3 regions of the Paenibacillus sp. MT124 genome follow, and region 1 is predicted to be linked to each of the others. Evidence: riboswitches for the same ligand, from Rfam matches in the RefSeq annotation. Region 1 holds a riboswitch; each other region holds the start of a gene.
What was found. A riboswitch is a leader RNA that binds a small molecule or an ion and turns the genes downstream of it on or off. The one in region 1 is predicted to bind thiamine pyrophosphate.

Region 1 (10,741 bases):
ACGAAGCTGGATCGGGACATCCTGATTGAATTTAACCGCAGCGTATCCGTATATCCGAACGGAACAGCCGTCAGGCTGTCCACTAGAGAAACTGGAGTCATTGTCCGGCAGCATCGGGGGCTGCCAGGCAGACCGGTCATTCGGGTTGCACGCGGAAGCACGCGTTATGATCTGGATGTGGTCGAGGTGGATCTGGCCAGGGAAACGACCGTTTTCATAGAGGCGGTTATGACCTAGGTTTACATGGAGCTTGATGAGAGGTTTACCCCCAGGTTGAAGCGAAGTTTGGGTTCACCGATTTTTAACTATTAGCTGGAAAATCCGTTTGCTCCAATCGTGCGGAAATGCTATGATAACTTTCAGGAAATCCGGTCCGTGACACGTGTACAAGCAGGCAAGTGGACATCAGGTGCTGACACGGATTATCAGGCTTTTTAGATTGCATACAGAGGTGTCTAAGAGATGGAAATAGTTATACCGATTATCACATTGATTGTAGGTTTGGTCGGGGGATTTTTCATCGGGGTGTACTACTTGCGTAAACAACTCGAGAAAATGCAAAGTGATCCCGACATGCTTCAAAAAATGGCGAAGCAAATGGGTTATAACCTGAATGGCAAGCAAATGCAGCGCGCCCAGCAGATGATGAAGAACCAGCAGCCAGGCGCGAAGATGCCTCAGCCGGGGCAGCATCCTGCGCGTAAAAACTCGGGCCGCCGAAAATAATAGTTGTAAGCAAGCAAATTGCATAATCGATTATGCATAATGCTGAAGTGAAAGAAGGCTTACACCAAGTGGTTCGAAAGGAGGCGTTCGGCAGTGGCTGGCGTGAAAGATTATTTGAATTCAAAAGTATCCGACAATCGGGAGAAGATCGAGTACCATGTGGAACAGATCCTCAAACTGATCGGAGAAGATAGTACGCGAGAAGGGCTGCTTGAGACGCCTGCACGCGTAACCCGTATGTATGAAGAGATTTTTGGCGGGTATGAAGTGGACCCGCGCGATGTACTCGGCGTGACGTTTGACGAGAATCATGAAGAGCTTGTCATTGTGAAGGACATCGTTTATTACAGCCAGTGTGAACATCATATGGCGCCCTTCTTCGGCAAAGTGCATATTGGGTATGTACCCAGCGGCAAAATTGTCGGGTTGAGCAAAATGGCTCGGTTGGTCGAGGCAGTTACCCGTCGTCTGCAAGTTCAGGAACGTATCACTTCACAGATTGCCGACATCCTGAACGATGCTGTTGAACCGCATGGTGTCATGGTCGTTGTGGAAGGTGAGCACTTGTGCATGTGCTCCCGCGGCGTGAAAAAGCCTGGCAGCAAGACGGTAACTTCCGCGGTCCGTGGTTCCTTCCGGGACAATACGGCGCAGCGTGCTGAGTTTCTGTCTCTGGTTAAGGACTAAGACCCGAACCGGACAAGCTTTCAAGCCGTGTCCAATCATTAAAGGTTCACCTAATAAGCCGAGTTCCCTGGGAACCGGCTTATTTATTTATATGAGCATTTGTGTACATCCAGCGATGTTTAAAACCCTTTCCTTGTCTTATCCTGATTCAGATTCGTTTAGTCGGAGGTTAGCAAATATGAGTGTACCTTTGAATTCAGACAATACCGGACAGCCTGGAGCAGAGCAGGCGCTTCCGTCCAACTCGTCATCCAGGCTGCATCGTATACAGATCTGGGAAACCCCATTACTTCGGTATGGAAGCAGTGTGCTAGAGGCATTTGCATGGGAAGAAGTGATGTGCCGCCGTGTAGGCGAAGGGCATCTGCCGGTTGCCCATATTTGGCGTCATCCTGACGCATTTGTTGCAGGTCTGCGGGATCGCCGGCTTCCCAAGGCTGTAGAGGCAATGGAAGGCATAAGAACGCAGGGAACCGCTGTCTGTGTTCGTCCCTCGGGAGGTGCAGCTGTTCCTCTTCATCCTGGCGTGGTTAACATTTCATTGATTTTGCCTAACCCGGCCCGAGCTATCAATATTCACGATGACTTCCGCGAGATGGCAGCTCTTATTGCCGAGTCGTTAACACCATGGTCGAATCAGGCGCGAACCGGAGAGATCGAGGGTGCCTTCTGCCCCGGTGATTATGATGTCAGTGTAGGCGGACTGAAATTTTGCGGTATTGCCCAGCGAAGGCAGGCCAAGGCGTATATTATAACGGCTTTTATTATCGTCGAAGGGCAAGGAGACAAGCTGGCGGCAGATGTACGCAAGTTCTATCAGCATGCAGCAGACGGCCTGCAGGAAGGGTATCCCGATGTTCGTCCGGGCACCATGGCGAGTCTTCAAGAGCTCGCAGGAGTGCCTTCTGCAGCAGCTTACACCGCTTCCTTGGTCCGTACGCTTCGTAATCGATACCCTATGGCTGAGACTGACCACGTATTGTCCGTTGATCGAGAGGCAGTCAGGCAGACGGCAGAGCAGATGAAACTGCGCTACGATTAGTATCGTTCGAGAACACTTGGAATTGGTTAATAGAGATGATATGATGTGATTTCGGAAGGAGAGTGCCAAGATGGAAACATTAAGATATACATTTGAATATGAGGTTGTTTCTTCAGGCGAGAAGTCTGAATTCAGCCAAATGGCAACAAGCAAGGAAGAAGCTGCGGCTTTGATCGTTGCACGTATTGCCGACCTGGAGTTCACGGGTGAGGAAGATATCAAGCTGGGGGATCTGATTGCCATCAGCAAACAGGTTGGGGACAACTATGTTGCGTGCGAGGGCTGTGCTTCCTAGTCTAGCATGACGCGTCATTGACCTTATCTAAATACAAGCAAGTCTTCTTGAATCAAGAGGCTTGCTTTTTTTATTGCAAATGAAGAAGAGATATCTGGCAGTCTACCGGCTGGAGATATCTCTTTTCTCTTGTTCCCTTTTCCCTTTTCGTTTCTAGTAGGGTGGCCACAACAGCTTGCGTGCCGTTTCATAACGTTCAGCCACCGCAGGCCAATAGACGACATTCCACCAGTCCTCGATATATTTCTTGCGCTCATTCTGATGCTTCAGATAGTAGGCATGCTCCCATACATCCAGCGGCAGGAGAGGTACGATGTCGGACTGGGACAGGTTCTGGTGCTTCTCCGCCTGTAAAATCTCCAAACGGTGAGCCCGTGGACTCCAGACAAGGAGAGCCCAGCCGCTGCCTTCCACTTTGTTAGCGGCTTCAGTGAATTGATTTTTGAATGCCTCATAACTGCCAAAATCCCGTTTGATCTGTTCAGCAAGTAATCCGGAAGGTTTGCCGCCGCCTCTGGGATTCATGATCGTCCAGAAGATCGTATGAAGGTAGTGGCCTGCACCATTGAAGGCAAGTTCTCGTTCCCAATGTTTGACGAGTTCGAAATTATTTTTTTTACGTGATTCTGCCAGTTTCTTCTCGGCTGTATTGAGTCCGTCCACATAGGATTGATGGTGCTTATCGTGATGAATGCGCATCGTCATTTCGTCAATATGTGGTTCGAGTGCGTTGTAGGCATAGGGCAGAGGAGGCAGCGTGTGTCCTCCAATCGGAACAGGTCTCTCCTTCACAGGAGGTGTAGAAGGCAAGGTGATGCTCTCTGTAGTACCGGAAGATGGCGATAGACCGGAGACCTCTGAAGACTGGACCTGTGAAGAAGAAGATGAAGGTGCGGGAGCTGACGGAGCGTTAGTTTTTCCAGCCATGGATGATGGCTCCTCCGCTGCTTCACGCTCGGTGCGTCCTGACAATTGAACATACTTATCCAAAGAAAAGGGAGCATCACTTGCCGAATCTCGCATGATTCCAGGCTGAATCAAGGTATCGAGTACACCGAGGAAATACTCCGATTCGCGGATAAAGTGCAGAATGACTGCCTTAGCGAGCGGGACAGCTTGCACGGCGGCACTTTGCTCAAGCAGGACGTACAGCTGCCTGATGAATTCCCGCGATTGTGAACGTGCAGAGGAGACAAGCTGTTCTACGCTTCCGATGATGTAAGGGGCAGGGGGATGGGTTCCGGGTAACAGTTGTTTCAACAGCTGGTTGGCTACCTTCTCGGTATTTTCAAACGTCACTGCCCATTCTTCAAGCAGCTTCACATAAGTGGGCTCCAGATCGGGAACCAGTGCCCGAATAACGAGCGTATGCTCTTTCTCCTGCTCCTTCCAGAACCTGATCTCCTCCAGAATGCGGAGAGGCAGCAAGGGTCCATAGCCAGACCAATTCATATGCGGCAAACCTCCATTCAATTAAAATGTCATATCGGCCTTCAAGGGATAGGGTGTGATTAACCTTTTATAATCGTCCCAAAAGTATATTCACCTGCCATGTTGTCCTATGTGTGCATAAAAAAAGAGCCCCATAGGGGCTCTGATCACCGGAAGATTTTATTCTCCTCCGGCATTGGTATTTTCCACATCGTCGCTGCTTGTTTTCGTCACATGACTCAGGAACGTAGAGACACGGCGGAGATACTCCTTCGGATGTTCCCTGAAGATCAGCTCATGATGCGCGTCCTGTACGATCCATTCCTCTGAGTAGGTGTTCGTCTGGTTGGCGGCGAGAAGCTCGGCGATCGGATATGGAGCCTTCTCATCCTCCGTCCCGTGAATGAAGAAGATGGGGAACGGATAGTCTTTCTTTTTGACTTCCTGATACGGAATCTGCTGTAATCCGGTGCCATTCAGAACCGGGAATAACAGATTCATGATCTGCAAAGTGGGTTGTCGCGGCAGATCGATCTGATTATGAATGTTGTGATACAGCGTATCCGGCTCCAGCAGGAAAGTGCTGTCGAGAATCATGGCATCCACGTTCTCGGTGAGCAGCCCCGTCTGTAATGCTGTGCCTGCGCCCATCGAGAATCCCCAGACGACAAGCTCCTGAGCACCGCGCTGCTTGGCGAACTGAATGGCACCAAGCAATTGCTGGGACTCGGCTTTGCCCCCTGTAGCGACTGCCTTGTTCACCTGAGAGGCGAAACCATAGTCAAACATCACTACATTGAACCCGAGCTGGTGGGCATAGTGAGCCAGGTCATACATGGGAACCCAGGTTTCCTCCCGATTGGCCCCATATCCATGACTGAAGATGATGGTTTTGTTGACATCCGTGTCTGCGGGGATATACCAGCCCTGCATCGTACGGCTGCCATCTGCTGCCGGGAACGTGATATCCTCGTACTTCATGTTCTTGGCCTGCATTGGATTGGAGAACACGGGAGCTACGGTCGGGTTGGATAGTACCCAGGCAATATAGCCGTGTAAGGCAATGAAGCAAAAGAGCAGAAAAAATACAACGGAGAGCAGCAACGCTACGATAATATGTTTGAACCGGATCAGCCTCGGTGATAACGAAGAAGGCAGATCGGACACTTTCGTTTGCAGCGGGGCTTCGCTCTGGGATGTCGGAAACATGATTGCCCCTCCTTATTCAGATCAATTGAAGATAACAACGAGTTCAGATCAGATCATATGGCTTGATGTCCTTGCTTGCCTATGCAGCAAAGTCTTGCTTTTATATCTTTATCGTATGTTTCCATATAGTCAAAGTCAATTGATTGGAGGCATTTGTTACGCAATTGTTATATAGTCCGAAAGATATATGGGTAACATTTCCTGATGGTGCAAATTGCAGGGGATTTAGTCTTATAAAAAGAAAATATATACACTTCATATCGTCATGATTTGGCTCATTTTGGTTTACAGATGAGATTGTTTCTCATATAATTTATGTAACCAAGTTTCATGTGATGAAACATGAGGAGGGCATTATGCCATGGAAGACCGCAAATTAACCGTCCGGGCTGTGGAACGGGCGCTGGATATATTATTATGTTTTACCACACGCAGCGATCTTGGACTCACAGAAATTGCGAGCCAGATTGGTTTGCACAAAAGTACGGTTCATCGTCTGATGGCGACGCTGGAGGAGAAGGGCTTCGTCATTCGCGATGCGGCCACTGAGAAATACAGGCTCGGCATTCGAATCTGGGAGCTGTCTGCTCATATGTCCCGCAGTGATGATCCTGCCATTTTGCTGCTTCCTGCAATGGAGCGGCTCAGAGATCGTTTGGGAGAAACGGTCAGTCTGTACCTGCGGGATGGCAGTGAGCGTATCCGTATTCAGGCTGTTCAGAGTGATCAGGCCATCCGGCGGGTGGCTCCGGTTGGCGTACGTCTTCCTCTATCCGTAGGGGCATCCAGCAAGGTACTCATGGCATTTGCGACGGAAGAAGATAGGGAGGAACTGATGAATGGCCCTGAATGGCCCGTATTTATCGATCCCGAAGTTTATCTGGCTCAGATGGGCGATATTCGGGAGAATGGATATGCGACCAGCTACGAAGAACGTGAGCCTGGAGCGGCTGCAGTATCGGTTCCTATTATGGATCGAAAGGGGAATATTGCTGCTGCACTATCCGTATCGGGTCCCGTTAGCCGCCTGTCCCAGGAAACTTTGCACGAATATGCACCTGTACTGAAGGAAGCAGCCGCGCAGATGGGCCTCATGTTGTCCTGATCCGGCGTTTCTGGAAGAAAGAGGGTTGTATTTCTGACTGGCTTGCGCTAGTCTGTAATGGACAGCCCAGCGGGGCTGGAATGAATTGAATATGGAACTGCGGTACACATACCGCAACTGTTAACGTTACTGGGGGAGTCCGAATTGTCCGGACTGAGACGGGATCGCATGAGATTCCGGACCCTTTGCACCTGATCTGGATCATACCAGCGTAGGGAAGTAATCGGCGATACAACCACGAACACTGCATAATCCAGCCTTTGGCATGTCTCCACTTGAGGGAGCTTGGCATCAGGCTTGTTATGGGGTGATGGACATAGGCCGGTTCCCTCGGGAACCGGCTTTTTTATATACAGTGTCAAGCGATCATCCGCAGCAGAGGTGGTTACCTTCTTTTGCGGGAGAGCTGGAGTAGGGTATAACCCAATTATGCCTGTGCCAGATTCTGTCTGCGCTATGCCGCTGTAATGTTCTTTCTTTGGAAGTTGGCCGCTCTTTTCTTGCCTATGCGTGGATGATATGGAACGGGTGCACGAGCGATCAAACTGGCCCATCCATGGGACGACCAACGAGGAGGAAGAGGTAGCGATGAACACAAACAACAGAACAACGGCACAGGAACATTCAGGACAGGGGTTGGAAAAGGGAACAGTAGCGGCCGGACGGGTTCAACCGTTTCCCGGCAGCCGCAAAGTTTACATTCAGGGCTCACGGCCGGACATTGCTGTACCGGAGCGTGAAATTGCCCTTCATGACACGAATACACCCCAAGGGGTGGAGCATAACGAGCCGCTGCGCGTGTACGATACGAGCGGCCCTATGACGGACCCTGGATTTCACGCCGATATCCGGGCAGGCCTGCCAGCTTTGCGTGCACGCTGGATCACAGAACGAAACGATGTAGAGGCGTACCAGGGACGTACCGTCAAACCGGAGGATAACGGATTGAAGCCTGGAGGGAAGAGAACCGGAGCTGAAGAATATCCAGGCCTCCGCGGCAAACCGCTCCGTGCACAATCCGGACGCTGTGTCACCCAAATGCACTATGCGAGGCAGGGCATCATTACGCCTGAGATGGAGTTTGCAGCTATTCGTGAAGGCGTGGAGCCGGAATTCGTCCGGCAGGAGCTGGCGAGCGGCAGGGCCATTCTGCCATCCAATATTAATCATCCAGAGAGCGAACCGATGCTGATCGGACGTCACTTCCACGTGAAGATCAACGCGAATATTGGCAACTCTGCCGTATCCTCTTCGATTGAAGAAGAAGTGGAGAAAATGACTTGGGCGGTACGCTGGGGGGCCGATACGGTAATGGATCTTTCCACGGGCAAGGATATCCATACCACCCGGGAATGGATCATCCGCAATTCTCCGGTACCAATCGGGACGGTGCCGCTGTATCAGGCGCTGGAGAAGGTGAATGGCGAAGCCGAGGCACTCACCTGGGAGTTGTACCGGGATACGCTCATTGAGCAGGCAGAGCAGGGTGTGGATTACTTTACGATCCATGCAGGCGTACTGCTGCGTTACATACCGATGACAGCCAAACGGATGACCGGCATTGTATCCAGAGGTGGTTCCATTATGGCGGCATGGTGCCTTGCACACCATCAGGAGAACTTTTTGTACACGCATTTTGAGGAAATCTGTGAAATCATGAAAAGGTATGATGTAGCCTTCTCTCTCGGGGATGGACTCCGCCCGGGCAGCATCTATGATGCCAATGATGAAGCCCAGATGGCTGAACTTGCTACGCTTGGTGAACTGACACAGATTGCGTGGAAGCATGATGTGCAGGTGATGATTGAGGGGCCAGGACATGTGCCGATGCACAAGATTAAGGAGAATGTCGACCTTCAGATGGAGATCTGCAAGGAAGCACCGTTTTATACACTTGGTCCGCTGACAACCGATATTGCACCAGGCTATGACCATATTACCTCAGCCATTGGAGCGGCGATGATCGGCTGGTTCGGAACGTCGATGCTCTGCTATGTGACACCAAAGGAACATCTGGGCCTGCCGAACAAGGATGATGTCCGGGAAGGCGTTATTGCTTACAAGATTGCGGCACATGCCGCTGATCTGGCCAAAGGCCATCCGCGTGCACAGCGCCGGGATGACGCGCTGTCGAAGGCCCGCTTCGAATTCCGCTGGCGGGACCAGTTCAACCTGTCCCTGGATCCGGAACGTGCGCTGTCCTATCACGATGAGACACTCCCGGCTGAAGGGGCCAAGGAGGCCCATTTCTGCTCCATGTGTGGACCTAAATTTTGCAGCATGCGCATTACGCAGGATATTCGTGCGTTTGCCGCGGACAAAGGATTATCCGATAATGAGGCTGTGGCAGCCGGAATGCAGGAAAAGGCTGAGGAATACCGAACCCGAACCTAAGCGCCATTACAGCCCAATTTGGGCAGCCTAAGATATATAAAAGCCGTTCTCTCCACTACTGGGAGAAGAACGGCCCCTAACTAACGCCTACCAATATTCAATTGCTGCTCCAAATGAGATGCCAGCGATGCGAGCGGGCTGTATATCTCACTTCCCGTATTTGCTGAAGCAAGGGCAGCTGCGGGAGCCATGGATAGCTGAGCAGCTACAATGGTTTTCTCTGGTGACTGTGCAGCTAGTTGCTGCAAGCCCGTTGTCACTGCCTCCATATATCCTTCCTTATCGCCGCGCATAATCAGCTCAAATGTACCAGGAATTAATGCGGCCTTTGTTCTCGAAGCAGCCACAACGTTTGCCTGCCCGTTAGTTTCACCTTGCTGTAGTGCTTCATTCACCCGCGCCATCGTTCCTTCAACCGTTGCAGGATTGGTAAAAGCTAAAATGTATTCCTGCGAATCCTGCTGCAGCTTCTGCAATAATGGATCATCAATACCGATAACGGGGATGGAGACTTGCTGTGCTTCGTGCGCCAGTACTGCAGCAAATAGAGTACAGGTGACTAGAATCGCATCTGCATGACATTGGGCAATCCACTTTAATGTCTGGGATACCTTTTCCCGAATGACAGCCTCTGAGAAGTCCGTATCCTGCTTAAGGCGATCCAGACCAGGATCGACATAATGCACAAGTTCCACTTCATAGGGGGCGAGCACTTCTTCAATGAGTGCGATGTTGGAGTAGTGAGCGTGATAACAGCCGATTGTGATCATAATGACTTCCCCTTTGCCAATGCTTCTTTTTATGAGCCGTAAGTGCTGCAGATATTTAATCCATTATAGGAGCGCGACCGGGAACTGTACAGCGTTTAAATCAATGCCAATAACCGTCCCTCCGCCACATGGCAGAAGGACGGTTCTATAGTCAGACTCCAATACAGTCAGGTTTCATTTTATCGCATGGAAGGAGATACGTTCTTTTGAGCCATTTTTTGCTGCAGAATCTCGTGAAAGGATAGACCTTGAGTGTTCTCATTCTCCTTTTTGGGAGCAGTGGTCGCCGTGTTGCGCGGATATTGGTGGTGGTACGGGATCATTTGCTGAATAGGCATGCGGATCATCTTGGTTCCTCCTTTTGGTAGATAAATAAGTTGAGCCTATAAACGTTACAATTAACACTGCGATAGCAGTACCCTCTTCCGATCGCTGTTATCCCCAGATTTTTTGAATTCCCTCTTTAAGGGGAAAATCCGGTGATTGCCTGTGCTTCCGATGTAGCTTTCTTGCAGAAAGCTTTTAGGCGAGCGCTTCGCTTCTTCAGTGAGTCCTGCCCTCTCCGTTGGGGTGTAAACATTAAATTCATCTTATATGGGCTATGTATTTTGATTGGTAGTTGTTCCAAGTGCGCATATAGGTATATGTGACTTGTTAGACGAAATCGGGAAGTTATGACGTAATTCCAATTGGATTGTAGTGATTTTACCCCGTATTCAGAGGATGTAAACGGTTTTAGGGAAATTCAGGAATAAAGAACCTGAAATACAAGGTTTGATATGGGAGGATCGAATCGGGTGTTAAGTGAATAGTCCCAGTTTCAGGAATGTCAATTGTGTCGAAAATAAGACAAATTGTCTGGGAGAGTAGGTATCATTGAAGCTAACTAACTTGGTACCATAGTCGGTTGTCGTGAGTGTGATGGGGGTGGTTTTATACGTGTTTTGCAGGTGAGAGAGGGGAGCAGCACCCAAAAAAGCCATCCAACGAGCTGGATGGCTTGTGCAACGTTAATCAAGAAATGTAAAGATAAATATCATTATTCTGTAGTTGGCCTAGCTTGTTTTACCGCAATATAGATA
Region 2 (10,741 bases), 220 kb from region 1:
TCATCGTATTGAATTTCTGATTAATAATCCCCAGATCATCTCGTCCTGTCTGGATGGATACATCCAGATTCCCCGAGCTGGCCACATCGATGCCCTTCATCAGGTTACGGATCGGAGTTAACGTTTTCTTCAACAGGACATATTGCAGAATCATGAACAAAAGCAGGAAACCTATAAGGAACATGCTGCTGTATGTAATCAGCTTATGGAGACCACTCGGGATGGCGTTGGCATCGACATCAAAGTAAATGGCGGCGTAAATTTCACCCGCAGCATTCTTGATTGGATACATAATGGTTGTCCAGGTTCCATATTCATCTGTATAAAAGCTGCTTAGTGCAGGTTGCCCATCCTTCTTCATGCCTTCCAGTGCTTTCACGTTTTCTTGTGGGAGTGGGTACATGGAGCCTACAGCCAGATTCAATTCTTCAAAAGGCTGTACCAGGTTGGTCGGAACGGCGATGATGGACGTTTGGTTGCCTTCCGCCAGTTCGGTTCCAAAAATATAGGTCTGGGCAATGTTGGGGTAAAGTTCATGGATGGAATCCAGATAGTCCCGCAGTTCTTTTTGCACCGGACCGTCATAGCTTTTTTCATTAATGGCTTCAAGCACTTTGGCTGTGTCCAGATCGTCCGACCACTTCTGGGTGGTCACTTTGGCCTGATCATAGAGCTGCTGGCTGAGTACGTTTTTCTGCAGCTGATATCCAGCTGTAATCAGGATAATTCCAATCAACATAATACTTCCGAAAGATATAACGAGGTTTTTGGCAAAGAAAGGCATGGTACTCCATCGAATCTTAGCTAACAACTTGTTTCTCTCCTTTTTTCTGGTTAATTTGATCTATTCGTACGTATATGTGAATCATTCCAGACTCTTCTAGGACCTCCAGACATATTGTATTCATGGAATATATCGTAATAAAGTCATATGAATGTTAGTAATGAAAATAAAATGATGCTTTAGCACTAAAATTTTCAGATTTTTTTCGCTTTTTTCATCAAAGTTGGAGAAGGATGGAGCAAAAAAATGGTTTATTATGCAAGCAGTCCTCTTCATCGTATGATGTAATCAGGCCATTTGCGGGAGGGGTATTTAACAGAGGCTGACTTTACATAAAATACTGGCCTTCGATTCTATGGGCTGTGATACAATAGGTGAGGTCTGTACAGAAACGGAAACACGCATGAGGTCGAGGAGGAGCAGAAACACGATGAATTCAGCCCCGTTTATTGCGGTGGAGGGTGCGATTGGAGCAGGGAAAACCACCCTGGCAACGATGCTTTCCAAGGAATTAAACCTTCCGCTGGTGAAGGAAATAGTAGAAGAGAATCCCTTTCTGGCTTCCTTCTATCAAAATATTGATGAGTGGAGCTTCCAGCTTGAAATGTTTTTTCTATGCAACCGGTTCAAGCAATTGGAAGACACAGGTCTGCACTATATTGAACAAAATACGCCCGTCATATCGGATTATCATATCTACAAAAATATGATCTTTGCCGAACGTACCCTGAAAGGGACCAAACGGGACAAGTACCGTCAAATCTATCACTTGTTAACCGACGATCTGCCTAAACCCAATCTGGTGTTATATATCGAAGCCGAGCTGGACACATTGATGTATCGCATTAACAAACGTGGACGTTCCTTTGAACAGGACATGGACCCGGCATATATGGAACAATTGATCGCGGATTACAAAACAGGCATGGCCTACCTGGCGGAAAGTACCAACCCGCCAACCATTATTAAAGTAAATGCGGAGCAGCTGGATTTTGTGGAGCATCCTGAACATTTCAGGCAGATTGTTAACCAGGTAAAGGAGTATATCAGATGAATAACTATGGCATTCCGGCGAATGCATTAATTACGGTAGCAGGTACGGTTGGCGTGGGCAAGTCCACGTTAACGGCAGCACTTGCACAGCGTTTGAATTTTAAAACATCTCTGGAGCAGGTCGATCATAATCCGTATCTGGAGAAGTTCTATCATGATTTCGAACGTTGGAGCTTCCACTTGCAAATCTACTTCCTGGCGGAGCGTTTCAAGGAACAGAAGAAGATCTTCGAGCTTGGCGGGGGATTTGTGCAGGATCGCTCCATCTATGAAGATACGGGAATCTTTGCGCAAATGCATGCGGATCAGGGCACGATGTCAGCCACGGATTTTGAAACGTACAGCAGTTTGTTTGAAGCGATGGTCATGACACCGTATTTCCCTCATCCCGATGTGTTGATCTATCTGGAAGGCAGTCTGCCGTCCATTCTGAACCGAATTACGGAACGCGGACGTGAAATGGAAATTCAGACCGATCGCTCGTATTGGGAACATATGCATGAACGTTATTCGGTATGGATTGATCAGTTCACCGCTTGTCCGGTACTGCGTCTGAACATTGATCAGTATGATGTACATGATCCGGCTTCGGTAGATGCCATTCTGGCACAGATTGCTGCAGTCATTCAACCTTCCAAAGAAGCGCAAGCATAAGATGTCAGCAGAGTTTGGATTATAAATGATTCCGAATTAAAGATCCCTTCTTCAGCTTAAGGCTGGCAGAAGGGATCTTTGCGTTGCTGTACTATATAATGCTAATCGCCGTGCTTTCTTTCTTTTAATTTTCAGAAAAGAATAGAAATTTGTTGAAAGAAGGCACATTTTGTGGTTTCATAAGAAAGGTGAATTCTGGAAAATAAGCATAAGCATGACTCAGGAGGGAAAAGTACGTGGAAGAGAAACAAGGAATTCGAATTGGCTTGCCGATCATCGGCGGGTTGATTGCCGCGATTGTAGGGGGAGCCGTGTGGGCAGCAATTGCAGCATCGACCGAATATGAGGTAGGGCTTATCGCCATCTTGATTGGAGCACTTACGGGGTATGCGGTTGTGTTGTTCTCCAACAAACGTATTGCAACGGTACATAAAATCATTGCGGTTATTTTCGCACTTCTCGGTATTTTGCTGGGTAAGTATCTTACCGTGGTTTATTTTACATCCCAGTTGTTCGGAGATATCGGAATGATGGAACTGGCGTTTGATGTTGAGATCATCCGCGAGTTCTTCGCAACCATTACCGATTACTTCAGTGAGCCGATCGATCTGTTGTTCATCGTGCTCGCTATTGTATCCGCATGGCAGATTCCGGGACGCATGGCGAAGACAAGCCTAGCATCCACAGCTTCGTCATCCGATCAAGCGCCAAGAGCTTAATAGGAGAACACTGCCTCGGTAATCAGAACGGTGCTATGTAGTCACTGGTTATACCATTTAAAAAGTACTCAGAGTGAAGGGCCGGAAGGGGTCCATCACATTGCGGCTGAGATACAGGGAAAGGGACGTAACGCCTATGGCGTACGTCCCTTTTTTATACTTGGTGTGGAATTGAATTTTATAAGAAAAGCATATAGCATTAGCTCTTACGGTCAGCAAAGACTGCCATCGCATCCTTCATAAACATGGCCAATCCTTCGCCAAATTGATCGATATTACGAGTGAAGCGTTCATCATCCACATACATTTGTCCCAATCCTCTGAAAGCCTCCGGGGAATAGTTCCCCAGGTTGTTCAGATAGGCATACCATTCGGCGATTCCTGCTTGAGCCTCGTTCGAGGCAGGGTCCGTGTGGCGAAGTGCTGCCAGCCGTGTATAAATTTCATTCATTTCATCGGACAGGGCTTTCTGTTCTTGGGCAGATTTGCCCTGAAGTTTCTGGTTTGTTTTTTCTACAGCTTCGTCTCCCCAACGTTCTCTGGCTTCCTGTTCATACGGATTTTTGCTGAAGTCGAATCCTTCGAACTGTTCTTTCGTTGTCATGTGTATCTCTCCTCTCATATGCAAAACGCTTCGATCAATGGTAGCGATCATTTGATCAAGTCGCTGACGCTTTTCCAGCAAAATACGGCGGTGCATCTGAAGTGCTTCCTCCCGGTTAAAGGAAGGGTTGGTGATAATGCTTTTGATCTCTTTCAGGGAGAAATCAAGCTCTCTGAAAAATAAAATCTGCTGCAGCGTTTCCAGATTGGCATCCGAGTACAGCCGATATCCGGCTGAAGTGACTTCGTCAGGGGTTAATAATCCGATCTCATCATAATGATGCAGTGTGCGCACACTGATCGAGGCAAGCTCGGCAACTTCTTTGACTTTCATGGCCATGATCAAACCTCCTTACACCACCGATTGTATAGCGTCACGTAACGTGAGAGTCAACAGATAAAAAAAGATGCGAGCCAGGAGGCCGCATCCAAAAAGTATGAACAATGATGAATGTTGGGAAGCGGTGAGGCAGCCAGTCTGAAGGAGCAGCCTGCCCCAGCGTGTGGGGAGGGGAGGCACGGCTATGCCTGCATCCCACGCACCGCGGCAGCGAACTGCGCAGCCGCTGCGCGCACATCGGCCGCGCCCGCGATGGCGGAGATGACGGCTACGCCGTCGGCTCCTGCCGCCATCACGGCGGCCGTGGTATCGGGCGTAATGCCACCGATACCCACCACCGGAACTGCGATGCCTGCGGCGCGCAGTTCCGCCACCCCGGCGGGGCCCAGCACAGCGTGGGCATCCGCCTTGGAGCGCGTCGGGTACATGGGCCCGACGCCAAGATAGTCGGCGCCCGCCTGCACGGCACGGCGCGCCTCAGCCACGGAGTGGGCGGATACGCCAAGCATCCGCCCCGCTCCGATGCGGGCGCGTACCAGCGCCGCGTCCGCATCGTCCTGGCCGACATGCATGCCGTCGGCCTCCACGGCCACAGCCAGCTCCACATCATCGTTCACGATGAACGGAATCCCGTGCTGGCTGCACACCTCGCGAAGCTGCATCGCAAGCGTGATGCGAGCTTCGCCAGCAAGTGCGCCAGTTCCCTTCTCGCGGAACTGGAACAGCGTGATGCCGCCGGCGATGGCTTGGCGCAGCACATCCACAGGGTTCAGCGCTGTATTCACGCTGCCCATCACCAGGTACACCTGCATGGCCTGGCGTACCGCCTCTGCATCCCATCTGCGCATCACTGCTCACCCCGCTGTCTGCGCTGATACGCAAAATGATTCGTTGGCCCGTGTCCGCTCCCAATCCCCAGTTCATCCTCAATGGCTGCCTGAATGAACGCTCGCGCGGTTGTTACGGCAGCCAGGACAGACGAGCCCTTGGCCAGTTCGGCCGTAATGGCGGCAGAGTACGTACATCCGGTCCCATGGGTGTGGCGTGTCACAATGCGTACGTTCTCAAGATAATGAAAGGACGTGCCGTCATAGAGCACATCAACAATCATCCCGTTACCTTCAGCATGTCCGCCTTTGACCAGAGCATACGCGGAGCCCATGTGCACGATTCTTCTAGCGGCTTCTTCACGATCCGCCAGATTGCGGATGGTCATTCCGGTGATCAGTTCGGCTTCCGGAATATTCGGTGTTGTGATTAATGCATGTGGAAGCAGATCCGTGATCAGGGCGTGTACCGCCTCCTGCTGAAGCAAAGGGGCACCACCTTTCGCTACCATGACCGGATCAATGACCAGATTGGTCCAGCCGAATTGCCGCCATTTCTCGGAAACCAAGCGAATGGTTTCTGCGCTGAAGAGCATGCCTGTTTTTACCGCTCCGGGCTGGAAGTCTTCACCTGTGGAGTCGAGCTGCTGGGCAATGCCTTCCAAAGGAACCGGATAGACTCCCTGAACGCCTAGTGTATTCTGTGCGGTAACCGCAGTAATAACAGACAAGCCGTAAGCGCCCAGTTCCTGAAAGGTTTTCAAATCCGCTTGAATACCGGCCCCGCCGCCATTATCCGACCCGGCAATCGTGAGTGCCTGCGCCATACTCATTGGGTATCACCGCCAAGCTGTCGCACCTGAGCCCGCTGTGCAAGCACGTCCGGAGTTACCAGTGCAAGCTGGTTTAACAGCTCGATCTGGAAACTGCCTGGCCCGAGGTTGGCTGTGCGCTCGGCTGCGATCTCGGCTGCAACGCCATAGAAGGCAAGTGCTTCAACAACACTGCTTAGCAATTCTTCTCCAGACGGTGCAACCGCAGCAAAGGCACCGATGATGGAGCTAAGCAAACATCCTGCGCCAGTGACCTGGGTGAGCAGGGCATGGCCATTTTGCGTTAGGAACGTGGTCCGCCCATCCGTAATGACATCCTCGCGTCCAGTGATAACGACAACACAGCCAAGCTTCTGTGCTGCCCGCTCGGCGATCCCGGTACGGTCACCTTCGCCGTGGCCTGCATCGACACCCTTGATGCTCCAGTTCTCGCCTATGACATTGGCGACTTCCGCCACATTACCCCGCAGTACGGTAAGCCGAAGCTCACGTACGAGCATCTGAACCGTATCTGTGCGATAGGCCGTAGCACCAGCTCCCACCGGGTCAAGTACAACTGGCACATGATGGGCATTGGCCGATTGTCCGGCGAGGCGTATGGCTTGAACGACCTGGTCATCGAGTGTGCCAATGTTGAGCACGACCGCTCCGGCCATTTTAGCGACATCGGCTACCTCTTCATGTGCGTAGGCCATGAAGGGAGAGGCGCCCAGTGCGAGCAGACCGTTGGCCGTAAAGGGAGCAACCACGAGGTTGGTGATATTGTGAACCAGTGGATTTTGAGTACGAACACGTGCCAGATATGACATTTGAAATTCCCTCCTGATAAGCGATTATTTTTTAGCAGCAACTGTACTTTTTACTTCTCCTGCAAGTTGATAAACGCATCCTCGGCCTGTACCGAATCCGGAATCAATTCACGTTGTACCAGCCACTTCCGCACGTTATCCCAGGAGGAAGGTTCCTGCCAGCCGAACGGAATACCTTCTTCAGTCATGAGCGGAAGCAGAATGTCCAGGCTCTTTGTTTCAATTTCCCGATCCAGCGGGGACGTCTCATTTTCGTGTGTGAGCAGGATGTTCAAAGCTTCATCGGGATGCTCGGTCACATAGTTCTGACCTTCCTGGATCGCTTTGACGAAGCGGGTGAGCTGATCCTTCTTCGCCTCAATTCCCTCGTCACTTGCTGTAAGAACAAGTTCGTAATAATCCGGCACGCCGAAATCAACGGGATTAATCGACTTGACGGGATGACCTTCTTTCTCGAGAATCAACTGTTCATGATTGATAAAACCACCCATGATCGCATCGGCCTGACCGGAGGCCAGCGAAGGGATCAGATCAAATCCGACATCCACCAAATTCATGCGGTCTGGATCGCCGCCATCCTGACTCATCATCGTACGCACCATGGCTTCATATAGGGGAACGGAGGAATACCCTACCGTCAGTCCTTCAAGATCTTTGGGTGAGTTCACCTTCCCCTCCGTTTCCGTCAGCAGATGAACGAGTGGATGCCGAACGACAGCGGCAATGGATCGTACGGGAATGCCTTCTCCACGGGCTAGCAAAATTTGCGGCTGGTAGCTCAGCGCCAGGTCCACTTTGCCAGCAGCAACAAGTTTGAGCGCATCATTCGTATCGGCAGGCATCTGAATATCCACATCGAGACCTTGGTCTGCGAAATATCCATTCTCCTGCGCTGCGTAGATAAAGGAATGGACAGCGTTTGGATACCAGTCGAGCATGATGGACAATGAATCATGGTCACCAGACGACGATTCGGTTGATGTTGAATCTTTGCCCTGTACCTGGGAATCGGACGATGATGGGTTCGCACCCGTATTGCCACAACCGCTGCCGATCAGTAATAAACAGATGAGGGCAGGAAGCAGAGTGTGAATGAGTTTCTTTTTTCTCATGGATAAATGGGCCTCGTTTCGTTCATTTTTGTTTGGTTCCAATCGCTGATATGTTCCAAAGAGATCGACAGGAAGGAGCAGCACTTTGTTATCTCATTGCGATTGCTTTTTTATCGACTTTCCTCTTCGTGCATGGTCTGCATTCCGCTTCAATCCGAGGACTCGCTCCAGCCAGGCAATAAGCACGAACAGACCGATGCCCAGCAGGGATAACAGCAGAATGGAGGCAAACATGGCATCGGTATTCATGCTGCTGGACATTCTGCGGCTGAAATAACCAAGTCCTTTGCTGCCTCCGAGCCATTCGCCAATGGTTGCCCCGACCACGCAGTACACCACCGACATCTTCAATCCTGAAAAGAAAGAGGGCAGCGCAAGAGGTACCTGAAGCTTGCGGAACAGATCCCACTTGCTTGCTCCCATGGTCATCAGCAGTTCGCGCTGTTCCGGGTCGCCTTGACGGAGACCATCATAGGTGCTGACCACAATCGGGAAGAACGCGATCAGAAACACCACAGCGACTTTGCTCCAGAGCGTGTAGCCAAACCACAGAATGAACACAGGAGACAGGGCAATCAGTGGAATCGTCTGGCTGATTACGATGAAGGGATACAGCGCCTTTTCAATCGAACGGCTGAGGTGCATGCCTGCTGCCAAAGCGCTTCCGGCCACGATGGACAAGCCGAAGCCAACTGCTACCTCCATCAATGTGGCAGGCAGATGGGTTCCCAGGAGCAGATGCCGATGCTCAACTAGAGAACTCGCTATGGATGTAGGTGCAGGGATGATGAAAGAAGGGACCCAGCCCAATCGCACGATGCATTCCCAGCTGACCAGCATCAGGAGGAGAAGCGCAGCGAACAGGCCATAGCGGGCAAACCATCTGCTGACGTTAAAGCTTCGCATGTAGTTGTTCCTCCAACCGTTGTCGCATCTTTATAAGGTCCGGATCGTAGACCATGCCCGAATGTCTCGGACGGGGCAGAGGCACCGTCATGTCCAGCAGCTGCCGACCGCCAGGAGTCAGAAGGACAATCCGGTCACTTAATAACAGGGCTTCTTCGATATCATGCGTAATGAACAGCACCGTTTTGCCGAGGCTTTCCCACAACTCAAGCAGCCAGCGATGCATCTCTCGCTTGGTCATAGCATCGAGTGCGCCGAAGGGCTCGTCCAGCAGCATCAGCTGTCCTCCCGTCAACAACGTGCGAAGCAGGGCAACCCGCTGCTTCATGCCGCCGGACAGTTCGTCCGGGTAGGCATGCTCATAGCCAAATAAGCCGAATCTGTCGAGTCCGGCCATAATGTCAGCGCGCAGCTTCACCTTGTCCTGCTTCCACGGGGCAAGCTCCGATGGAAGCAGGCAGTTCTCCATGACCGTCCGCCAGGATAACAGCAAATCCTTCTGCGGCATGTAGGCGACTCGACCAAGTCGCTGTCCTGGCGGCACCCCAGCAATTTCGATCGTGCCGTCCGTCGGTTCAAGCAAGCCTGCCAGCAGCTTGAAGAGCGTACTCTTGCCCGACCCGCTGGAGCCGATCAGCGAGACGAATTCTCCCTTTTTTACACACATCGACACATTGGAGAGGACGGGGGAATGTCTCTGATCCGGAAAAGTGAAGGTCATGTTGTCAATCTGTACATCGTTGCTCATTTGGTTCCTTGACCCCCTTGGAATAAAAACTGCCTGAACGGAAATGCACGTTGTATGCGATCTGTATGTAAACGCGAAAAAGCCCGCCCATTTCCGGAGAAATGAGTGGGCCTATTAAGTTCAACCGACATTCATGTTCATATGAATATGAAAAAAATCCGTTAACTGAAAGTCCGCTCCACTTCCCTCCGCTGGTATGATCCAGATCAGGTTCAAAGGGTCCGAATACGTTCATTCGTCTCAGCCGCAAGGCTCCCCTAGTGCAATCGTTCAAGATATGCAGTTGTGTACACAGCATATATCACGTGCCCGCGAGATGTAAAGAGGGCTTAGTGACAAAAGTTAAACGTTAAACCCATTCGCGGATTTACCTTGGCTTCCTAACCCGATATAATGGTGATGGCACCTATGGGCCGGATTACAAATGAGGGTGGGACTGTTCTCCCTCCTAAGCAGAATGGGGACCCCGAGTTGAAAACGTTCAAGAAAGTATATATTGAAATTACAAGCATATGTAACCTGGCATGCAGCTTCTGTCCGCAGACCAAGCGTGCCAAAGGATTCATTGACCCTGAAGTCTTCAACAATATATTGGATCAGATTAAGCCACATACCAAACACATTTATTTGCATGTCAAAGGGGAGCCGTTACTTCACCCCAAAATTGATTTGTTACTGGATTCCGCACACGAGAAGGGATTCAAGGTAAACATAACAACGAACGGAACATTGCTGCCCAAGACCCAACATAAGCTGCTTGGCAAACCGGCGTTGCGACAAATGAACTTCTCGCTGCACAGCTTCGACGGGCACGAGGGATCGACGGACCGTGAGGGATACCTCAATAATATTTTGTCCTTTGCGAGAGAAGCGGTGAAGCACAATGTGATCATCTCGTTCCGGCTCTGGAATCTGACGCAGGATAACTTCACGAATGCCCAGATGAATCGGAACCGGGAAACACTGGAGGTACTGGAGCGCGAGTTCAACCTGGATTTCCGCATTGAGGAAAAGGTGGTTCCAGGCAGCGGCGTCAAAATTGCGCCGAATGTCTATCTCAACCAGGACCATGAGTTCCAGTGGCCAAGTCTGGATGCACCAGAGGATGATGGCAAAGGCTTCTGTCATGCGCTGCGCAGTCAGGCGGCGGTCCTTGTGGATGGCACGGTTGTTCCGTGCTGCCTCGATGGCGAAGGTGTCATTAATCTCGGTAACGTCCATGAGAAGTCTTTCTCGGAGATTGTCGAAGGTGAGCGGGCGAACAATCTGGTTTATGGTTTTTCCAAGCGGGAAGCTGTGGAGGAACTATGCCGGAAGTGCGGATATCGTCAGCGGTTCGGAGCCTAGTCAAAT
Region 3 (10,741 bases), 3.2 Mb from region 1:
AGACAAGGGGTATCCCCGGGCAGGAACGTATACGTGATACCATAACTTCCCACACACCCTCCATAAATCCAGGGAATGCGGTATTTCTGGGACATGTCATTAATCAGCAGCCTTGTATCAAAATTATCCGTGGCATCCATGATAAGATCTGCATTTTGAATGAGATCCTCCAGCTCGTCTGCACGGACATCCATCACCTTGCCTTCAATGACAACCGAGGAGTTGATATCGAGCAGGCGTTTTTCGGCTGCCATCGCTTTTGGCATTCGCTGAACTGCATCCTGTTCAACATAGAGCTGCTGTCGCTGCAGGTTGCTCCATTCCACATAGTCCCGGTCCGCAATGGTAATGTGTCCAATACCTGACCTGGCGAGCGTCTCTGCAATGCCGGTTCCCAGTGCACCGGCACCCACGATAACAACCCTGCTGTTGTTCAGTCTGCGCTGACCTTCTTTGCCAAGCGGAGCGTATCGTTCCTGTCTCGAATATCGATCACTTTGCTCCGTTGAATTTGTTTCTTCTATCATGTATGAACCATTCCTTCCGCCGGACTGCTGGCTGCCGCATAACGCTTAACGGGTATCATGCCTGCTTCATAAGCAAGTCTTCCCGCTTCAACTCCCATTCGCATCGCTTTTGCCATTTTAACCGGATCTCCCGAACCGGATACCGCCGTATTCAACAGCACACCATCCGCCCCCAGCTCCATGGCATATGCAGCATCTTTGGGGGAACGCAATCCGGCATCCACAATTACAGGAACAACCGCTTGCTCCATTATAATTTCCAGGTTGTACGGGTTGATAATGCCTCTTCCTGCTCCGATCGGTGAAGCTCCAGGCATGACTGCATGAACCCCAAGCAGCTGTAGCCGTTTGGCTAAAATCACATCATCCGAGATATAAGGCAGTACGATGAATCCTTTTTCCAACAGGATCTCGCAGGCCTTGTATGTTTCGATCGGATCTGGCAGCAGTGTGATCCCATCTCCGATCACTTCTACTTTTATCATATCACAAAGTCCTGAGGCACGGGCAAGTTCAGCGATTCGGACGGCCTCTTCTGCCGTGGAAGCACCCGCGGTGTTAGGGAGTAAAGTGAATCGCTTCAAATCGAGTGTATCCAGGAAGTGGCGTTTATCCCGATCTTCCAAGTTCAAACGTCGAACGGCAAAAGTCAACACTTCGGTTCCTGACGCTTCTACCGCTTGACTCTGTACATCCAAATCGTCAAATTTGCCCGTACCCAACAACAATCTAGAATGAAATGAATGGTGTCCTATCTTCAGCATGTTTTAACCGCCTCCCACAAAATGTACGATCTCAATTCGGTCTCCGTCTCTTAATACGGTGGATGCATGGTGTTCCCTCATCAAAATCTGACGATTTAACTCAACCACCACAGTTTTCACCTGCAAATTAAAGGATTGCAGCAACTGATCCACATGATTCAAATCGTCGTCAATGTTCATGCTCTGCCCGTTTACGATGATGTTCACTGCATAATCTCCTTTCTGCTCAAACGCTCTGGACGCAATTCATCAATGCCAAGCTCCTCCGAAGAATGGCCAGCCATCAAATCAGCCATCAGGCTGCCGGTAATTGCACTCAGTAAGATGCCGTTTCTGTAATGTCCAAACGCGGTATATAACCCGGGTATGCTTTTACAAGCTCCCAGATAAGGCAAACCGTCAGGGGTTGATGGTCGAACCCCTGCCCAGGCACGGATAAACTGGGCTTGCTGTATTCGAGGGACCCACCCTGCTGCGGATGCAAGCAGCTTTTGGATGCCTTCAACAGTAACTTCTCGATCTGAGCGTCCCGGTAAACTGGTAGCTCCGATCCAAACTTCGCCGTTTGCTTTGGGGACAATGTATACATTATCTGCATAAACCGTCTTGTCAGGTCTGTAATCTGCATCATGTTTCGGAAATTGTATTGCTGCAATTTCACCTTTTACGGGAAGAGTGGGCAGGTTAAGACCCACCTGCTTCAACATATCTCCACCTTGTAATCCAGCTGTGATAACCACATGTTTACACGTTAATCTTCCAATCGACGTTTCCACACCCTGGATTCCACTCGAATCCGCAGTTAGACTAACATTGTGTACACCTTCGATTACTTTAGCTCCCATTGTTTGAGCTGCTCCCGCATAGGCACGTGCCAAATTGACAGGGAGAAGTTCACTTTCTGAAGCCCTATATAGAGCCCCGAAAGTTTCCTTGCTTATCCATGGGGCTTCACGTTGAAGCTTTGAATGATCCCACCACATTTGCTCTGTAGGCAAAACTGTACTTCTTCTCGAATCGCTATACGTTTTCATCTCGGCTTCATTCCGAAATGGTGTAATAAATCCACTCTGCTGCAGGCCAATTTCAATGCCGCTTAGTAGTTCAAGCTGTTCTTTTTGCTGATACAGTCGTTTTCTACTTTCATATGCTAGCTTTGACATCACAGTAGTATGAAACGTCTCGCTGTCTGCAGCTAACATGCCCGCTGCCGCAGAAGATGTCTCACTTGCAATACGCACACGCTCGATTAAAATCACTTCTTTACCTCGTGAAGCTAGCTCATACGCGATGGCACAACCTATAACGCCGCCTCCCACAATAATAGTTTCCGCATGAAGCTTGCCACGAATATTTCCACGTATTTGGGTCGTACAAGCTGCTCCATTTCGGTAAAGGCTGCCACTTCGTCTTCGGCCTCTTGCTTCTCCGTTCAATCATTCACCTCCGTTATTCATTCTTTCTTTCTATCGTTCAATAGCCCACCTCAAGGCTGCTGCCGCACTTTCCGGATTATCACTGGTCCAGATCGAAGATATTACTGCCGCACCATTTGCTCCGGCTGCACGTACAGCAGCTATGTTTGCCGGTTCAATTCCGCCAATGGCAATTACGGGAATGGAAACAGCTGAGCATATTTCAGACAGTGCATCTATCCCTCTCGGCTTGATCCCAGGTTTACTGCTGGAGGAAAATACATGACCATAAAAGAGATAATCCGCTCCCCGTTCTTCAGCTGCTCTAGCTTCGTGAAGAGAGTGAACAGAGATACCGAGACGAAGTCGATCGCATTTGTTCAGGCTGCTGCCTTGAGTAGTCGCCATATCGGACTGACCCCAATGAATCCTCTCAATGAAAACATGTTTCTCCAACTTATTCAGCTCACATAGACCATTGATTACGATCCTGTCAGATGGAATTCCTGCGTTCAGCAAACTGTGAGCCCATTGAATTTTTTGTTCGGTGGTTAGATGTTTTTCCCGGATGTGGATATAGTCAAGCCAAGGCCATGCATCCGCTGCAATCTTCAGAAAACGTTGTTGATCCCCTACCCCTGGTGAAACAGCATGCAGTTCAAACGATAGTGATTTCACAGGTTTTTTAAAGGTATCCGTTTGGTTTCACCTTCCTTGCCGTCACAATATGTAAGCACAAAAAAGCCACTCCCGTAGGGAGTGGCCGCGATAACATGTCCAGTTAGTTAAATGAGCTTCACATGCCAGTTGTCAGGTATACAAGCTATTAAATCATAGCCCTGATATATACGAGATACCTTCATGTTCCACTTGTGAGCATTCACATTCGCTACAAAATCGAATATTAATTTGCCCATATCATTAACTAAAACGCGCCACTTCCCTACGCTGGTATAATCCAGATCAGGTGCAAAGGGTCCGGAATCGCATTATTCCATCTCAGCCGCATCGAGCGGCCCCCCTAGTGATCGTATGAAGTTGTAGCCTATGTTACCATAGTCACCTTTTTTTGTCACCGTTGATTTTCAAACTCATGTGGCTGAATGTTTTGATTGTAGAGCACTAGATTGCTCCGCAACAACTAGTTTTTCTCAGACCAGGCTTCAACGTCCCATGTCTTGGTGACCCAATCCTGATAAAATTCAGGTTCATGCGAAACGAGCAGCACTGTACCTTTAAACTCTTGTAAAGCTCGTTTTAGCTCCGCTTTTGCTGTTACATCCAAGTGGTTTGTCGGTTCATCAAACAGGATCCAGTTGCTTTCACGCATCAGAAGCTTGCACAAGCGAACTTTCGCTTGTTCTCCCCCACTAAGTGCACTCAGCGGACGAGTGATATGCTCGTTTTTCAAACCACAGCGGGCCAGATGCCCGCGTACTTCATTCTGAGTTAGATGGGAGAATTCGTTCCACACATCTTCAATTGGGGTAATGTTACCAGCCCGAACTTCTTGTTCAAAGTAAGCCGTTTCCAGATAATCCCCCAGGAACGTTTTACCGCTGATCGGCGGGATTTTGCCCAATATGGTTTTAAGAAGTGTCGACTTACCTACACCGTTACATCCAACAATGGCTATTTTCTCACCACGTTCAATGGTCATTGTCATCTTAGGCAGCAAAGGGTAGGAATAACCAATCTCGAAATCAATTCCCTCGAATACTGTTTTGCTGCTGGCACGGGCATCTTTGAATTTAAATGTCGGCTTTGCTGCTTCATCCGGGCGATCAATTCGTTCAATCTTGCCCAGCTGTTTCTCACGGCTTTTGGCACGTCCGGAAGTGGAGGCTCTTGCCTTGTTACGCTGAATGAAATCTTCCTGTTTCTTAATATATTCCTGCTGTTTCTCATAAGCGTCGATATGTTGTGCTTTTTGCATATCGGCCATTTCAAGAAACTTATTGTAGTTGGCAGCATAACGCGTCAATTTAGCAAATTCCAGATGATAAATGACGTTAACGACTTCATTCATGAACTCCGTATCATGTGAAATCAGGATGAATGCATAAGGGTAATCTTTCAAATATCGCGTTAACCATTCAATGTGCTCCACGTCCAGGTAGTTTGTTGGCTCGTCCAGCAAAAGAGCCGTCGGTTTCTCGAGCAACAACTTGGCGAGCAATACTTTGGTCCGTTGTCCCCCGCTTAGAGCAGCGACGTCACGATCAAGCCCAATAGCGGATAATCCGAGGCCATTCGCCATTTCTTCCACTTTTACATCAATCAAATAAAAATCGCCCTGCTCAAGCTGCTCCTGGATTTCACCCATTTCTTCCAGCAGTTTTTCAAGCTGGTCTGGGTCTGCATCAGCCATCTGGTCTGTAATGGCCATCATTTCTTTTTCCAGTTCAAGCAGGGGAAGGAAGGCATCTTTTAAAACGTCGCGGATTGTTTTGCCCGGAGTCAGCTTGGTATGCTGATCCAAATATCCGTAACGGACTTTTGGTGTCCACTCTACTTTCCCGCTGTCTTTCAGCAATTTTCCGGTCAAAATGTTCATTAAAGTGGACTTTCCTACACCATTTGCTCCGACCAAGCCTACACGCTCTCCTGCAAGTAAACGAAAAGATACATTTTTAAATAACGTGCGGTCACCAAAATTGTGACTGACGTTCTCCACTGACAATAAACTCATGAGATGAGGTTGCTCCTATCTATTTAACATTACTTTTTATTCGGTATTGTTGATACCGGTCAAGTTCTGAACTGAAACCCTATTTTAGCACAGGACCTGCCTTTTCTGAAAGCAATGTAGTAAGCGCAGCAGTCTTACTTAGTGAACAACCTTGTTTATGAAACAATTCCCCTCAAAATACCCCGCCGCCGCGGCCTGCTTCGCATCGGTAAAAACTTCTTCAGCTCGGAAGTTATTCTTACAAGTTGCTGGATAATAATACTTTATGCCGGTAGAAGGTTCTATCCCTCCAATGACTGCTGTTCTTTTAACCAACCTTCCTCCACCGATGGCATAGGTGTTTACCTTCTGGATCCCTACAGGCAAGCCTTGAATAAAGGCCATGATCCCCGTATCATTAATCGTATTGTACCAATCCTCCTGAGAAATAAGAGGCAAGGTAAACGTATAGGATATCCCGTTTCTTCTTGCAAACTCATTATGCCGATTAATGACTTCAGCGAGATTCTCCTGTACGCTCATGACGATGCGAGTTTGTCTGACCTGCTCAAACGAATCTGAATTTTGCAGCAATGGAATTCCACTAGTCGAAGCGAGTTCCCTTTGAAAACCTTCAATCCATTTACCCTGAACGGCATCATAAGCATAAACATAACCGTCAAGTGTAAAATTAATGCTGCTGCCGTCTGAATCTGAATATGTATAAGGCATTTTAGGACTCCATACCTGGTGGTACGAATCATCAATCTCACCAGTCATCTCCGCTTCCTTAGCTAAGATATAATAACCATCGTAATCCAGTACAACTATGGCCGGTATGTAATCAAACAGTGCTTGTATTGCCTCTGGATCGTCATGTATGCCCATATTTAAGGCCATCGTCTGAGTGAATGTCTGAAGCGCCAGTTCCTTATCTGCCTTTACGAATTTGGTGGAATCATATCCTGCTTCACTGTTTTGCTTCTCATTCTGATGCATTACGTTTCCCGCGTCCAATACAGCTGTTTGGAGGGCTGATCTATACCTTTGATTAAGAAGCTGAACTTCATCCGCATCATGGGTATTCCGAGAAACCATCCAAAAAAAGGGTAGAAATACGAGAACAAACACAATGGACAAATCAGTAATCTTCATTGAGAACCATGCCTCCATAAGTGGTAAACACTGCTGCCGCAGGAGCCGTACCATTCAGCCACTCGCGAATCAGCATGGCTGATGTCCGATTGGTATTTTTAAGTGTAATCGTGAAAAAGTCACCCACGGTCAGCGTGTATCTACGAAGCGGATCATCGGCTGCGTACGCGCCCGAGACAGGGAACATTTTTTCTAAAATTTGCGCTGAGTAATATGCATCCTGTACCGTCTCATATGTTCCTGTAAATGTACCTTGATCCATCGGATCCGTGTAATGAGGAACATATTTTTTGTGCAGATGCTCCATGGAAATATCATAAACATTGCCTGTTCGCGCCAGCTGTTCTTCAAATTCGGCATACATCCCAGGAGAAATGTAACCTTTCGTTCTGACTGAATCCACAAAGCGGGTAACCGTCTGATATGTGACCATTCGCGCTATATCGTCTTGTCGATCTGCCGTTTCCGCAGTCGGATATACATATAGCAGAAGTACTGCCAGCATAACTGCTAGCAGCTTGGATACAGCATTTATCAATTGATACTGGCCTCCCTCCAAAATGCAATTCGAAGCAATTCCCCGCTATCATCTCTCATAAACTCCGGTTTATAGGAAGCGGACACGTGAACAGGTATGGTCGCACTTCGGTTGATAAGCGGGTCTATCGTATACTTTTTCCCGTCAACCTGCACTTCCACCGCTGTACCCGTCATTTGTCTAACCGTATGTAACACCTCAGCTCCGCTGTAACGAAGGGGTTTGCTTATTCTTAATGTCGTATTTATTCTTCCTTCCATGTCTTCATTCGTGTGCACGCTGGAACTCAAAGCACTGGCCAATACGCTAACGCTTTGTTGTCCATATAGACAGGCTGTTACAAACAGGACAATTGCAGTACAAAACAACATGAGCTGCTGAGTATTCTGGGACAATGGAAACCAACTCCTGTCAGGATTGCTGGAAGATTAGTCCTCTCACCACATTTGATTTGTCTTTAACGATAACGGCCTTGAACTTTCCACTTGGGTTAACGTATTGATTGTCCTTTTCGCTCATCGTCTGATTAATACTGCCCACTTTGTTATCTGGAGCAACGACTGAACCGTAGTCCGCATTATTAATATCCTGAGAAATGTTCAACTCATTGCCATACCACTGACCACCCTTGTTTTTTCCTGTAATGACCTGGATACCAAATTGATCCTTGTCCGCATATTTTCGCAGTGCGTTAGTAACTTGGGAGCCACTGATCGTAGTCCCGTCATACACCGTAAATGCGGCCTGAGACAATTCTGTCTGAATGTCCGCAAAATTGTTTTGCGCTGTTTTGGTCGCCTCCTGAGCAGAAATAAACAGCAGCACTACAATCGTAATAAGGGCAATCGTCAAAAAGATCCCTGCGGCTACCTTTAAAGCACTTGAAGCATTATTCATGTTAAATCCTCCTAAGTTTTGATAAATAAATGTACATCAGCCTGAACGGGTTCAACCTGAACCGCTACAGCTTCTGAATTTGTTCATAATAAATGTTCATTTGCAGGAAGCTCATACCAACAAGCGGGATGACCAGATAGAGAAAAATAAGGGCATACATCGGGGTAAAGCCAATCATTCTGCCCCATGAGGCTTTTACATCTATCATTCTGGTATACTCCTGCTTCCGCTGATCAAAATAAAAAGTCATCATGCTGTCCAGATCATCAAACGCTTCACGAATCGATATTTTACCGAGTGCAAGCTGCAGTTTGTCCACCAAACGCTGAAATTCAGGCAACCCTGCATCCTCTTTCAGCTGCTCGAGTGCATTTTCTGGTCCATGTTCAAAGTGAAGCAGACATTTTTGAAGGGGTCGTTTGAAAATGACGGCAAAGCGATTAAGCCATTCCAAAATCTCTTCAACAGACATCCGGTCCATCTCACGCAAAATGAAGATCACCGTCTGATATTGGTAAATTTCGTGTTTCATGTCCATACTTCGCATTTTACGCTGGAACATCATGAGCCATATGGGCATGTAATATCCCGCCGCGCCGATAAAGATGGCAATCAGCAGCTCCCACCAGTGCAAATACTGCTTGTTGTATACTTCGAGCTTTTGAATAATGCGCAGACTGGTCTCAGTTTGTGTAGCAGAGTCTAGTGGGATGGAGGAAACCTGTTGTAACATGTTAAACACGTCATCATAACTAGTTCCACGTTTCATGCCTAACCGCTCCATTACCTCTCGGTCCAAAGCTGTTTTTTCTGCAGCCTGATTCAGTTCCGCTTCGGCCATTGCTCCAAACATGCGGTCATCTCTTACCGGATCGTATAGAACATGATTTCGTTCAATATGATGAAGCAGTAATATACAACCGATAGCCAGTGCAAAGGAGCACACAAACAACATCAGTCTGCGGATCGCCAGCCACTCGTATTTTAATTCAGCGCTGCTCTCCCTCATCAGCCTTACGGTCTGGGTATAATTTGTACTTCCTGGTTTAGCAGCAAACAACATGGCCAATTTACGAATGAATTTTTGGTTGTACAAAAAACGGTCCATGATGGAAGGTTTGTGCCCTGAGCGGAATCGCGTTTCATCGTAATGCTGAAGTCTCTGCAACAGCAAGTAGGCCAAAATTATGATGATATAGATGGATATTTTGGTTATGAATCCAAGCTTGCTGCGGTAAAACTCATCCATGGTCGGGAAACTGCCTCTCGCCCAGCGTTCAATGGGAGCCGTAAATAATACCGGAGCCAGCGCAATCATGTTTAATCCTTTTAAAAGGTAATCCAACTTGTCCCGCCGTAAAATTTCCAAATGAATTTCCTGAGTCAGGTTTCCCAAACCTTTCAGGTAGATTGAACCTTGAGCTCTGTTCTTGTCCCCAAACTCCATTACCATATAGGAGATGCCAGCAAAAGCCTTAAGAAATCGGTTGGGGGCTATCTCGTAATACCTTTCCAACGCTTCATTGGGATCTGGTGAAGTCAGTGCCTCATAGATTAGCAATACCTGATCGGCTGCTTCACCCACACCAGCTTCTCCAGCTTCATAGAGTGCTTCTTCGATCATCCCGTGCTGGTGGTATCGATGTCGAACGTCCGCAAACAGATCCAACATTTGGACTAGCAGACGTTTCTCTGTGCGATTCAGCCACAAGTCCACGACAAGACTATGGATTACGACAGCGCAAAGTACAGACAAAATGACGAAAGCAATACCTGGTTGCATGAAGAACAGCACAATACTAATACTTCCATATCCTCCCACAACAATCAGAACAACAGTCATGGTCATACGTCGTAAAGATGCTTCGTCTCCAACATGTCTGAATGAGATCCGCTTCTGAATTAAATAGATGTAAGATGCCAAAATCGGCACCCTCGTACCCCAGCGATAGGAGTGCAGCAGAAATGACCTTAACCGGACCGTTCGATTGGCAACAGGTGTTGTTGCTCCAGGAACTCTACCGCTTAAGCCCTTCCCCCTCTTTTGAAAGAATTGGAGAGTCAGGAGCGTAATCACGAGCCCGGAGACACATATACCCAGCAAAAGGATAAGCCACGATTTAGTTGTCATGCATATCACCCCAGTGCCGCTCAATAAACTGTTCAAACTGTGCAGCATCGTGCAATGTCATTTGGTCCCGCATATCCATGATGCAGCTAGGTGACAGGGGAGCGGTTACCACATATTCGCCATCCTTGTATTCAATGACATTCCGAAAAGCAAACCCTGCCCGTTCTTCCACACTGTCCACCTGATCAGCACGAGGCAGGCACTCTGTAATTCGCTCTATGTATCTGCGACCTTCAGGATCCTTTTTCATGTGCACATCAAAATTGATGACACTGACGACCTGTTCCTCAGCAATGTGCTCATGTTGAAACATGCCTGTTTTGAGCAAAGAGTTGCGGAGCGAGAATACCAGATCCCGGAATGTCTTGGCATGGTGGGTAAACAGAGTGAACAAACTCGCCACCTGCGACATTTGAATCATCCAGGCAGCAACCTCATCACTCGCAACCTCTCCCAGTATGTTGACTGTTCCATCTGTTTTTTTCTGCAAATCCAGTCCTTGTTGACCTGAAATATGTTCCGTCTCCCGAAAGCTCAAAATATTACGACGACTGTAGATTCGACGCAGCTGCAGCTCGAATGCCATTTCTTGTACACGCAGAGTGTATGAGGCATAGATATGCTTGACCATCGCCATCAGCAG

Region 2: it holds a riboswitch for thiamine pyrophosphate, as region 1 does, so the genes downstream of both, AC3RCI_RS04205 (ABC transporter ATP-binding protein) here and thiC (phosphomethylpyrimidine synthase ThiC) in region 1, are expected to answer to the same signal.
Region 3: it holds a riboswitch for thiamine pyrophosphate, as region 1 does, so the genes downstream of both, AC3RCI_RS17785 (thiamine phosphate synthase) here and thiC (phosphomethylpyrimidine synthase ThiC) in region 1, are expected to answer to the same signal.

What each region holds. Positions count from the first base shown of each region.
Region 1 covers NZ_CM179500.1:661,529-672,269, forward strand. The annotation lists gene AC3RCI_RS03190 (HD-GYP domain-containing protein) at 1-237, shown strand, start outside; gene AC3RCI_RS03195 (YneF family protein) at 463-726, shown strand; gene folE (GTP cyclohydrolase I FolE) at 820-1,413, shown strand; gene AC3RCI_RS03205 (lipoate--protein ligase family protein) at 1,592-2,455, shown strand; gene AC3RCI_RS03210 (hypothetical protein) at 2,526-2,750, shown strand; gene AC3RCI_RS03215 (Fe-Mn family superoxide dismutase) at 2,904-4,202, opposite strand; gene AC3RCI_RS03220 (alpha/beta hydrolase) at 4,362-5,390, opposite strand; gene AC3RCI_RS03225 (IclR family transcriptional regulator) at 5,752-6,495, shown strand; TPP riboswitch at 6,617-6,730, shown strand; gene thiC (phosphomethylpyrimidine synthase ThiC) at 7,084-8,889, shown strand; gene AC3RCI_RS03235 (hypothetical protein) at 8,970-9,659, opposite strand; gene AC3RCI_RS03240 (hypothetical protein) at 9,839-10,006, opposite strand; gene AC3RCI_RS03245 (zinc ribbon domain-containing protein) at 10,699-10,741, opposite strand, start outside.
Region 2 covers NZ_CM179500.1:886,083-896,823, forward strand. The annotation lists gene AC3RCI_RS04155 (methyl-accepting chemotaxis protein) at 1-784, opposite strand, end outside; gene AC3RCI_RS04160 (deoxynucleoside kinase) at 1,215-1,838, shown strand; gene AC3RCI_RS04165 (deoxynucleoside kinase) at 1,835-2,491, shown strand; gene AC3RCI_RS04170 (hypothetical protein) at 2,728-3,210, shown strand; gene AC3RCI_RS04175 (MerR family transcriptional regulator) at 3,410-4,153, opposite strand; gene thiE (thiamine phosphate synthase) at 4,336-5,001, opposite strand; gene thiD (bifunctional hydroxymethylpyrimidine kinase/phosphomethylpyrimidine kinase) at 5,001-5,813, opposite strand; gene thiM (hydroxyethylthiazole kinase) at 5,810-6,622, opposite strand; gene AC3RCI_RS04195 (ABC transporter substrate-binding protein) at 6,673-7,734, opposite strand; gene AC3RCI_RS04200 (ABC transporter permease) at 7,828-8,640, opposite strand; gene AC3RCI_RS04205 (ABC transporter ATP-binding protein) at 8,627-9,388, opposite strand; TPP riboswitch at 9,555-9,657, opposite strand; gene AC3RCI_RS04210 (radical SAM/SPASM domain-containing protein) at 9,860-10,735, shown strand.
Region 3 covers NZ_CM179500.1:3,958,250-3,968,990, forward strand. The annotation lists gene AC3RCI_RS17765 (ThiF family adenylyltransferase) at 1-527, opposite strand, end outside; gene AC3RCI_RS17770 (thiazole synthase) at 524-1,291, opposite strand; gene thiS (sulfur carrier protein ThiS) at 1,295-1,498, opposite strand; gene thiO (glycine oxidase ThiO) at 1,495-2,727, opposite strand; gene AC3RCI_RS17785 (thiamine phosphate synthase) at 2,758-3,384, opposite strand; TPP riboswitch at 3,630-3,739, opposite strand; gene AC3RCI_RS17790 (ABC-F family ATP-binding cassette domain-containing protein) at 3,848-5,398, opposite strand; gene AC3RCI_RS17795 (hypothetical protein) at 5,537-6,532, opposite strand; gene AC3RCI_RS17800 (hypothetical protein) at 6,519-7,070, opposite strand; gene AC3RCI_RS17805 (hypothetical protein) at 7,067-7,465, opposite strand; gene AC3RCI_RS17810 (ABC transporter permease) at 7,482-7,967, opposite strand; gene AC3RCI_RS17815 (hypothetical protein) at 8,032-10,098, opposite strand; gene AC3RCI_RS17820 (ATPase, T2SS/T4P/T4SS family) at 10,088-10,741, opposite strand, start outside.